3 regions of the Marinomonas sp. genome follow, and region 3 is predicted to be linked to each of the others. Evidence: predicted binding sites of a transcription regulator. Region 3 holds the regulator's gene; each other region holds the start of a gene.
What was found. The regulator LexA, encoded in region 3, represses DNA repair genes until DNA is damaged. The targets are predictions, from matches to a motif close to TACTGTNTANNTANACAGTA.
Positions count from the first base shown of each region.

Region 1 (3,232 bases), 260 kb from region 3:
TAATAGCTAGCCAACAGTATTGTTGGCTAGCTATTGAATTGTTTTTCGAAGATTAAATAGCTTCTTGTACTCAACACTTGCGTCTTCAAGGTCCTTATGTTGATTATTAGAGGTAGCGCTTTGATCTATTTGAATTTTAAGGTCATGCGGTGATGGTAAGGTGGTTCTATCAATTTCTATTTTTGTGTGAAAGCAAATAACATTTAGCTGTGAAGTAATTAATTCATTCACGACTTCATATATTTCTTCTGACAGCTCATCCTGATGGTCAAATCGCTTTATCTCCTTATAAAGAAGCCAGAAATTCTTAGGTCTATCATCTGAATTTAATCTTTTAAAACCTCCCGAAGGTTTAAGAGCAAGTTTTAGTAAAAATTTAAACGTTGTCGCTCTTGCTTGTTTTAGCTCATTTATCGCTTGATCTGCTTCTTGCTTGACTTCCTTTAGTTTCACGATGTTTCCAGCAATAGAAAACTCTTGCACTTGATCTATGCATGAGACCAGTAGAGATATAACTGCAAAGGCACTTATGAGGCTGACAAATTCAGCGCCTGACAATTTTCCGGTATCCAGAAGTATTAACCCTTTGCATACTGTTCCACTAAATAGAATTAAGCCGCAGATAATGAATAGAAGTTTCTTGTATTTCGTTAGTTGAGTGAGCATGGTGTTTTCCGTGGATAAATAGTTGATCTCGCTACTTTACCCTAACGTTCGCCATTCCTGAAATCCCGCCTTATTTCTGGTCGAAAAATCGAAGCTCCACCCGGCACAGTGCATTAATGTACATAAGCATCTTAAGAAATCAGTGTTTCAAGGCTTTTAACATGTGTGTCTTATTAAATTGAATATAAACAAATGTAAGTTTATGTTATTTTTCTTTTTTTAATTATTGTGAAAATTTGATAAAAGGAATAATCAATGCATAAAGTCATGTTGAAAATAGTTACCGCTTCTTTGCTGGTAGTTGGGTTGGTTGGTTGTGGTACTGTTTATATTGATTCTAGCCCGATGATTAAGACAACGGATCAGCTATATCTTGATAATGTTTCGCTTACGCTAACCGAGTCCGTAAAGCCAGACATTGAGTATTACACGCAAGAAGAAATGCAAAAAATCTTCGAAGATATTCTTGTAGAACGTTTAAAAGAAGACAATTTATTCACTTTGGATAGCACCCAGAACTCGTTGAGTGTTGAAATAACATACCGTAGACAATTCGGTGGTGACGCTACGCCGTTTCCTTCTGACTCTCTTCGTGATCCTAGCTTTAGCTATAAAATCATCGTTAAAGATGGAAGTAAGGTTTTAACTGAAGAAGCGAAAGGCGGTTTGAATTATCTTGGAAATATGATGATGAAATTGCAGATCGCCAGTTTCTCATTGAGAGATAAATCAGATGAAGATGCGTTTATTGAAGGGGTAGCAACAATGATCGCAGAAGATATTGAAGACTTAGAAAAACCGTAGAGACCTTGTAAAAACTTACCAAATCTTTCCACCAAAAAGGCGATCATAAGGTCGTCTTTTTGATTCAAAAACATTTGTGGCTAGATGAAATAACTTACTTTTTCCCCTCTCAGATTCTGCCTCCTTTCTGGTCGCAAAATCGGAAATCCGTTCTCTTACAAAAAATTCACTTGGTCATTCGCGCTGCTTAAAACTATACTGTATATCCATACAGTATTTTGGTGTTGATCATGCGTGTTACTTATCTTGGTGTGTCTGAGTCGGCGGCGTTTATCGCGGCCAATAGTGTGCGAATCCCACTTTATGTGGATTCGGTATCGGCGGGTTTTCCTTCGCCTGCTCAGGACTTTGTTGAAAAATCTTTAGACTTAAATGAGTTCTGCGTGGCGCATCCGAACGCGACGTTTTATGTGCGTGCGCAAGGGGATTCGATGATCGATGTTGGCATTTATTCGGGTGATGTGTTGGTAGTAGATCGTTCGTTAACCGCACGTCATGGGGATATCGTCATTGCCTGCATTCATGGGGAAATGACGGTGAAGACGTTGGAGCTGAAGCCCAATGTGTTGCTTCGTCCGAAGAATAAAGCCTATAAGGCGATCCAGATTACGGAAGAGTCTGAATTGGAGATCTTCGGCGTGGTCACGGGCGTGGTTCGTAAGTACGAGCGCGGTTGATGAAGACGGTCTTTGCCTTGGTCGATTGCAATAACTTTTACGCCAGTTGCGAGAAGCTATTTAGACCAGATTTAAAACACACGCCTGTAGCGGTGTTGTCGAATAACGATGGCTGTATTGTGGCGCGTTCCAAAGAGGTCAAGGCGCTGGGCATTAAAATGGGCGTGCCGATGTTTCAGGTTCAGGGCGAGATAAGAAAGCACGGTATTGTTTGCTTTTCCTCGAATTATGCTTTGTATGCGGATATGTCGAATCGAGTGATGACCATCTTAGAAGAGGAAGCGCCACGGCTGGAAGTGTATTCCATTGATGAAGCTTTCATGGATTTAACCGGTGTGGATCATGTGACGGATTTGCTGGCATTTGGTAAACGAGTAAAAGCCAAGGTCGATCAATGGACGGGCATTACGGTAGGCGTGGGCATCGCGCCAACCAAGACGTTGGCGAAGTTGGCCAATCATGCCGCGAAGAAATACCCAGCCACCGGTTTGGTGGTAGATTTGATGGACCCAGACAGACAAAAGCGTTTATTGGCAATTGTTGATGTAAGTGAAGTGTGGGGTGTTGGCCGTCGCACCACGGCCAAGCTAAAGGCTAGGGGAATTCAAACCGCGTTGGATCTGGCGAATGCTGATCCTAAATCGATTCGGAGTGAGTTTTCTGTGGTGCTGGAGCGAACCATTCGAGAGTTGAATGGCGTGTCGTGTTTGGATCTGGAGTTGGTCAGGCCAACTAAACAGCAGATCATTTGTAGTCGGTCCTTTGGTCATAAAATCACAGATAAGCGTGAACTACGAGAAGCCATCGCCAAATACACAACCCGCGCTGCCGAGAAACTACGTGGGGAAAAACGTCTTTGCCGCGTGGTGAGTGTGTTCATTCGTACCAGTCCATTTACTCCAAACGAACCGCAATATTCGAAGACGCTGTCTGCAGAACTCCCCAACCCAACCGACGACACGAGAGATTTATTAGAAGTGGCCGACGTGTTATTTAATCGACTCTGGCGTGAAGGCTTTCGCTATATGAAAGCTGGCGTGATGCTGGCAGATTTCTACGAGCACGGCAACTTCCAACAAGATTTA
Region 1 is NZ_OZ245329.1:2,657,888-2,661,119, forward strand. Features, by position in the region: gene ACO05V_RS12690 (hypothetical protein) at 31-666, opposite strand; gene ACO05V_RS12695 (hypothetical protein) at 922-1,470, shown strand; gene umuD (translesion error-prone DNA polymerase V autoproteolytic subunit) at 1,701-2,147, shown strand; gene umuC (translesion error-prone DNA polymerase V subunit UmuC) at 2,147-3,232, shown strand, end outside.
Region 1: a site for LexA is predicted at 1,667-1,686, ahead of umuD (translesion error-prone DNA polymerase V autoproteolytic subunit). Genes of this name have one in related genera too.

Region 2 (3,232 bases), 2.6 Mb from region 3:
TTGAGGTGCATTGCCGTAACCGCCACCACCTTGCATAGAGTCATAGCCACCACTTTGCTGTCCAGCGTTATCACCGCGACCATCTAGCAATTGCATTTCGTTCGCGACGATTTCGGTTGTATAACGTTTGATGCCGTCTTTTTCCCACTCACGAGTGCGCAATGAACCTTCCACGTACACTTTAGAGCCTTTCTTAATAAAATCGCCTGCAATTTGACCAAGACGGAAATTACCACGATCCATGAAGGCAACACGGTGCCATTCCGTACGCTCTTGCATTTGCCCTGTTTGCTTGTCACGCCAGCTTTCTGTTGTCGCTAAATTAACGTTTGCAACCGCTGCACCAGATGGCATGAAACGCACTTCGGCATCGTTGCCTGCGTTACCAATCAAAATTACTTTGTTTATTCCACGTGCCATGACGTTCTTCTCCAACTAAAAGATAGAATAGTGTTTTACTTAAAGACGCACTTGCGGTGCCAGACGCACCAGAGCATCTTTGTCTAATATTTTTTTATCGACTTTCAGATAAGCGGTTTGCTCATCTTTAAAAATTTGCATACCTTCCACTCCTTGGATTTGCGCAAGTTGATCCGCCAACTTCGTTACTTCTTCATCTGTCATATTGGGCAGGCTAAACGCCAGACTACTTAACTGACGAGGTGCAGGCTGGATGGCACAAACAAGTGACCAAGCCAAAAACACCACACCAACAACCCAAAAGACGCCACTGTTTGAATGATGCTGGAGCAGCCAACCGCCACCAACACCGCCCAAAAATGATCCCATAAATTGATGGGTAGAAAACACGCCCATCGCTGTGCCGCGATAACCTACAGGTGCCAACTTACTAATAAGAGACGGCAACACGGCTTCTAGTGAATTAAAGCCTACAAAATAAACCCACAACAACGCACCAAACACCCAAATGTAAGGTGCCCATTGCAGCAATATTGAGCTTAAACCTAACAAAATCATCACGGCGATTAACACGCCTTTTGTCTTACCTTTTGATTCGGCAATAATCACCAATGGTAACATACCTGCGAAGGCAAAACCCATGATGGCTAAGTATAGCCAGCTATGTTGTGACAAGGGCAAATCAAACTGCTGAATCAACAAATTTGGCACGGTGACAAACAAAGCGGTTAGGCTTGCATGCAACAATAAAACACTCACATTCAAGAACCGCAGCCTTGAATCTTTTAACACCAACCCTAACGCCAAAAGGCTCGGTGTCGTATCGCGTCGAAAAGTGTGCTGGACAATATTCGGCACAGCAAAAATGATCAAGACTATACCCAGTAAAGATAGTGCAAAGGACAAATAAAACAGACCTGAAAGCCCGACTAAGGCAAAAATCCAAGGGCCTAATACCAAAGAGAGCATAAACGAGGCGCCGATACTAATACCAACAATCGCCATAGCTTTGGTACGGTTTTGCTCTCGCGTGACATCACTCAATAGCGCCATCAAGGTACTGGCAATGGCACCCGCGCCCTGAACCGCTCGTCCTATAATCAAAGTGTTGATATCATTCGCATTGGCACAAATCAAACTGCCCACAGCAAACAATAACAAGCCGATGACAATAACGCGTTTACGGCCAATTTTATCTGACCACATTCCCATCGGAATCTGTAAGCTCGCTTGGGTCAGACCATAAATACCGATCGCTGTACCAATCAAAGCCGCATCTGCGCCAGTTAACCCATCAGCAGCAACACTGATGACAGGCATTATAAGGAACAAGCCTAACATTCTGAATAAATAGATCAGCGCTAAAGCAAGAACTGAACGACGTTCAAGTAGATCCATAAGGAGGTTTCAACCGTTTAACTAGGTGGTTAAGAAAAAAGATTGCCAATTTTACAAAAAATACCGTTGAAGCTCCATTTCAACTACTGTAAAAATAGACAGTTATTTAATTTACTGACAGATTTCTTTCTGTTGATCGACTTCACATTGGAGAATCATGGATACCATTACCATACGCGGGGCCCGCACACACAATTTAAAAAATGTGGACCTAGACATCCCAAGAGACAAACTTGTGGTGATTACTGGCCTATCCGGCTCAGGTAAATCCTCTCTCGCTTTCGACACGTTATACGCTGAAGGGCAACGTCGCTATGTTGAATCCCTTTCCACATACGCTCGACAGTTTTTGTCTATGATGGAAAAGCCAGACATAGACCACATTGAAGGCCTTTCTCCTGCCATTTCTATCGAGCAAAAATCAACCTCTCACAACCCACGATCAACAGTCGGTACAATAACAGAAATATACGATTATCTACGATTGTTATTTGCCCGTGCAGGACAACCTCGCTGCCCAGATCATGGTGAACCTTTAGAGGCGCAAACCATATCACAAATGGTCGATAAAGTTATATCGCTACCAGAAGAAACTAAGATGATGCTGCTTGCGCCCATTGTCAAAGATCGAAAAGGTGAGCACTTACATACTATTAGCGACTTGCTTTCAAAAGGTTTTATTCGTGCAAGAATCGACGGCATCGTCGTCGATCTAGATGACGCTCCAGTACTAGAGAAAAACAAGAAACACACAATCGAAGTGGTCATTGACCGTTTCAAAGTTCGCTCCGATCTACAACTTCGCTTGGCAGAATCCTTTGAAACTTGCCTTGATTTATCCGATGGCATCGCCAAAGTCATCAACATGGATGATGAGCAAGAAGAATACATTTTTTCTAGCAAATTCGCCTGTCCAATTTGTGGTTACAGCTTAACGGAATTAGAGCCACGCCTTTTCTCCTTTAACAACCCAAATGGTGCCTGTCAGACATGTGATGGCTTAGGTACTCATCAAATGTTTGATCCAGATCGAATCATTCAAGATGAAACCCTGACGCTTGCTGAAGGCGCAATCCGAGGCTGGGGCCGTCGTAGTATTTTTTACTACCAGCAACTTAGCGCTTTAGCAAAACACTATGGATTCGACATAGAGTCTAAATACAAAAATATCCCCAATGAATTCAAAAAGCGTATTTTGCATGGCTCTGGTAAAGACAAAATAGATTTCGTCTACATTAATGAACGCGGCGACAAGATGACGCGCTCACATTCATTTGAAGGCGTCATTCCAAACTTACAACGTCGTTATCACGAAACAGAATCTGATAGCGTACGTGATGATCTTTCGCAGTATATCAGCGTTCAACCTTGTCCAGACTGTCATGGCTCTCGACTCAATCGATCCGCTCGCAAC
Region 2 is NZ_OZ245329.1:323,733-326,964, forward strand. Features, by position in the region: gene ssb (single-stranded DNA-binding protein) at 1-420, opposite strand, end outside; gene ACO05V_RS01470 (MFS transporter) at 460-1,818, opposite strand; gene uvrA (excinuclease ABC subunit UvrA) at 1,976-3,232, shown strand, end outside.
Region 2: a site for LexA is predicted at 1,903-1,922, ahead of uvrA (excinuclease ABC subunit UvrA). Genes of this name have one in related genera too.

Region 3 (3,232 bases):
TTGACCAAACTCAAAGCGGTGCTGATTATTTTCTTGATCTAAACCCAATCCCTGAATATAAGGCGCTAAACCTTGCTGGGCATATTGGATAAAGTTCACGATACTTTGTATTTGCTGAGGGATTTTTAGTAATAGCTGTCCAGTCAGACTAACATCGTCAGTTAGCTCTTGCTTTAAGTTGACTAGATTTTTTTCTAGCTGACGCAACCAAGCAATACTTTGCTGCAAGCGAACTTCATGACGAAAGTGCCCTATCGCTTTATCAGGAAGATGATGACCCTCATCAAAAACATAGATGGTTTCTTTTGGAGGAGTAAGAATCGCGCCACCACCCAATGACAAATCCGCCAATACCAAATCGTGATTGGCAACAATCACATCAGCCACTTCGATTTCAGCACGCGCTTTAAAAAACGGGCAGGCGGAATAATTCGCACAATTACGGTTGGTGCATTGCTGATGATCTGTGGTTAAGCGTCGCCAGTCTTGATCTCGAACGATGCCCGCCCAGTTATCTTTATCGCCATCCCAGTCGCCTTTTTGCAAAGCGGCATCCATTTCTTGATAAAGGACAGTGTTCACATCATCAGAATGCAAGTGCTGCTCAAACAGGCCCGCAAACATATCATCCATAGCTTGTTCTTCTGAGCTAAGAAAGCCCTCAAGATTATTCAAGCACAAATAACGCCCCCGCCCTTTAGCAAGAGTGTACTTAAAAGTAAGATCGGTATGCTCGAGCAAGTCAGGCAATTCTTTATGTAGGATTTGTTCCTGAAGCGCGACCGTTGCCGTAGAGATAATTAATTTGAGGCCACGGGCTTTCGCAATAGGAATCGCCGCAAGGCAATAAGACAAGGTCTTACCTGTGCCTGTTCCGGCCTCAATCACGGCAACATGCTTTTCTTCAAGGCGTTCGCCTTCCGAGCCTTGTTTAATGTTACCCAAGGTTCGAGCGATTGCACCAATCATCTGGCGCTGTCCAGCCCTTGGTTTATGGGACTTCGCATCCAAAGATGCTCGGTATGCAAGTTGAATCTGTTTTTTTAGTTCGTCTGAAAGCATTTATATCATTGAGTATAGTTAGGAATGCTGTATATAATAACAGTAACTGTATAAACAACCAGATAACCTATGATTAAATTAACCAAAAGACAATCTGACGTACTAGAAACCATTCGCGAATTTATTGGTGAAACAGGTTTTCCACCGACCAGAGCAGAAATAGCACGCCGGCTTGGGTTTAAATCTCCTAACGCCGCCGAAGAGCATCTCAAAGCCCTATGTAAAAAAGGCGCAATAGAAATGCTGTCCGGCGCATCAAGGGGAATACGCTTAGTTGATCGTGCATCAAATGACGATCCTGCAGACGACCTTGGCTTACCTGTCATCGGCAAAGTCGCTGCAGGTTACCCTATTTTGGCTCAGGAGAACATTGCTTCTCATGTGAACATCCCAGCCAATATGTTTTCACCACAAGCCGATTACTTCTTGTCTGTCTCTGGGACCAGTATGAAAGACATCGGAATCATGGAGGGTGATTTATTAGCGGTTCATAAAACCACTACTGTGCGCAACGGCCAAATTGTCGTTGCTCGCATTGGTGATGAAGTAACGGTTAAACGCTTCGAACAAAAAGGCAGCATCGTTCGACTTATTCCAGAAAACGAAGAGTTCAATGACATCATTGTCGACCTTGAAAGCGAAGAGTTTGCCATTGAAGGCTTATCTGTTGGTGTAATTCGCCAAGGGCTTTAAGTAACCGCTGCCACATAAAACAAACACTATTCCAATAAAAAAGCGAAGCTTGTGCTTCGCTTTTTTATTTCAGCCTATGCTGAACTCCATCGGTATCATCATAGCTGATTTAGTGCAGAATCTTAGGACGAAACTCCTCATCATCAAGATACTCCGAGTCATCGTCAAAAAACGAATCATCCGAATAAACAAAATCAATGCCCGCATGAAACATGCATTTTGCTAATTCAAAATAACGATCCTTTAAATAAGATCGAGTGTCGTCTGAAATCTGCAGTGTCGCTAATGGAACGGTTTCCTCACCACCCTCACTGGCTGGACGCAGGACGATATCGCCGTTATCTAGCTCAACAATTTCTAGGTAGGATTCTTTCATATTCAATACTCTGATGACTCTTCTCTAAAACGTAATACCAATTCAACCAACTTGGCCAAATAAAAACTTACAGACGCTCCTGCGTCACTTCCACGACCAATTAGGTTATCACTTTGAACAACTGATGACATAGAGGCGCGACACTCAAACTGAACTAAATAGGCCTGGTTCAATTGAAAACACCAAGAATCAGAGCGAGACAGTAAATCTGCCAACTCAGCTAAAACTGGAACGACGACTTGCTTGCTTTCTGACTCAGCTAATAATTTAGTAACATCAAGCGTCCCCGTTAAAGAGTAAGCTGATGCCACCTCTTTCAACAGCCCATTAAGCGCGCTTCTTAACTGGAAAATAGCCGAGCTTTCCAGCCCGACTTTTAACCATGCTTCGTCACTATCTTGACTCTGCTTAATGAAGCGTCTTGCCGTATCCAGCTTTTGATTGGTTAGGCTAGCTAAACTAGCGCCACTCATTTCTTCTTACCTTCCTCAATCACCCATTTAGAGCCAACATAAAATGCCTTCCAGCCAGTTGGTTTGCCCTCTTCTTCCGTCATGACATATTGCTCTTTCGTCTTACGGCTATAGCGGATGATTGCAGGACGACCTTCAGAATCTTTTTTAGGCGCTTTTGCAAAAAAGTGATATTTAGGGTCTATTTGATCCATATATGGCAGTAACTCTTCAACCAAAGGTGCACGAGTTTCACGCTTACGCGGAAATTGGCTAGCTGCCAAGAATAAACCAGTTGCACCATCACGAAGAACATAGTGATCTTCTACTTTTTGGCAAGCAAGATCAGGCATTGGTACGGGGTCCATTTTTGGTGGTGCCGCTTCGCCGCTCTTCAATAACTTACGAGTGTTTTTACACTCGTCGTTAGTGCAACCAAAGTACTTACCAAAACGACCAGTTTTAAGCTGCATTTCTGATCCACACTTATCACATTCAAGCGTAGGACCATCGTAACCTTTGATTTTGAAAACACCAGTTTCTACTTCGTAACCCGAACAAGCAGGATTATTACCACAAACATGCAGTTTGCGATGCTCATCCATTAAATAACTGTCCATGGCAGATCCGCAGATCTTACAACGATGCT
Region 3 is NZ_OZ245329.1:2,914,613-2,917,844, forward strand. Features, by position in the region: gene dinG (ATP-dependent DNA helicase DinG) at 1-1,062, opposite strand, end outside; gene lexA (transcriptional repressor LexA) at 1,132-1,755, shown strand; gene ACO05V_RS13940 (hypothetical protein) at 1,865-2,131, opposite strand; gene ACO05V_RS13945 (DUF6586 family protein) at 2,134-2,604, opposite strand; gene topA (type I DNA topoisomerase) at 2,601-3,232, opposite strand, start outside.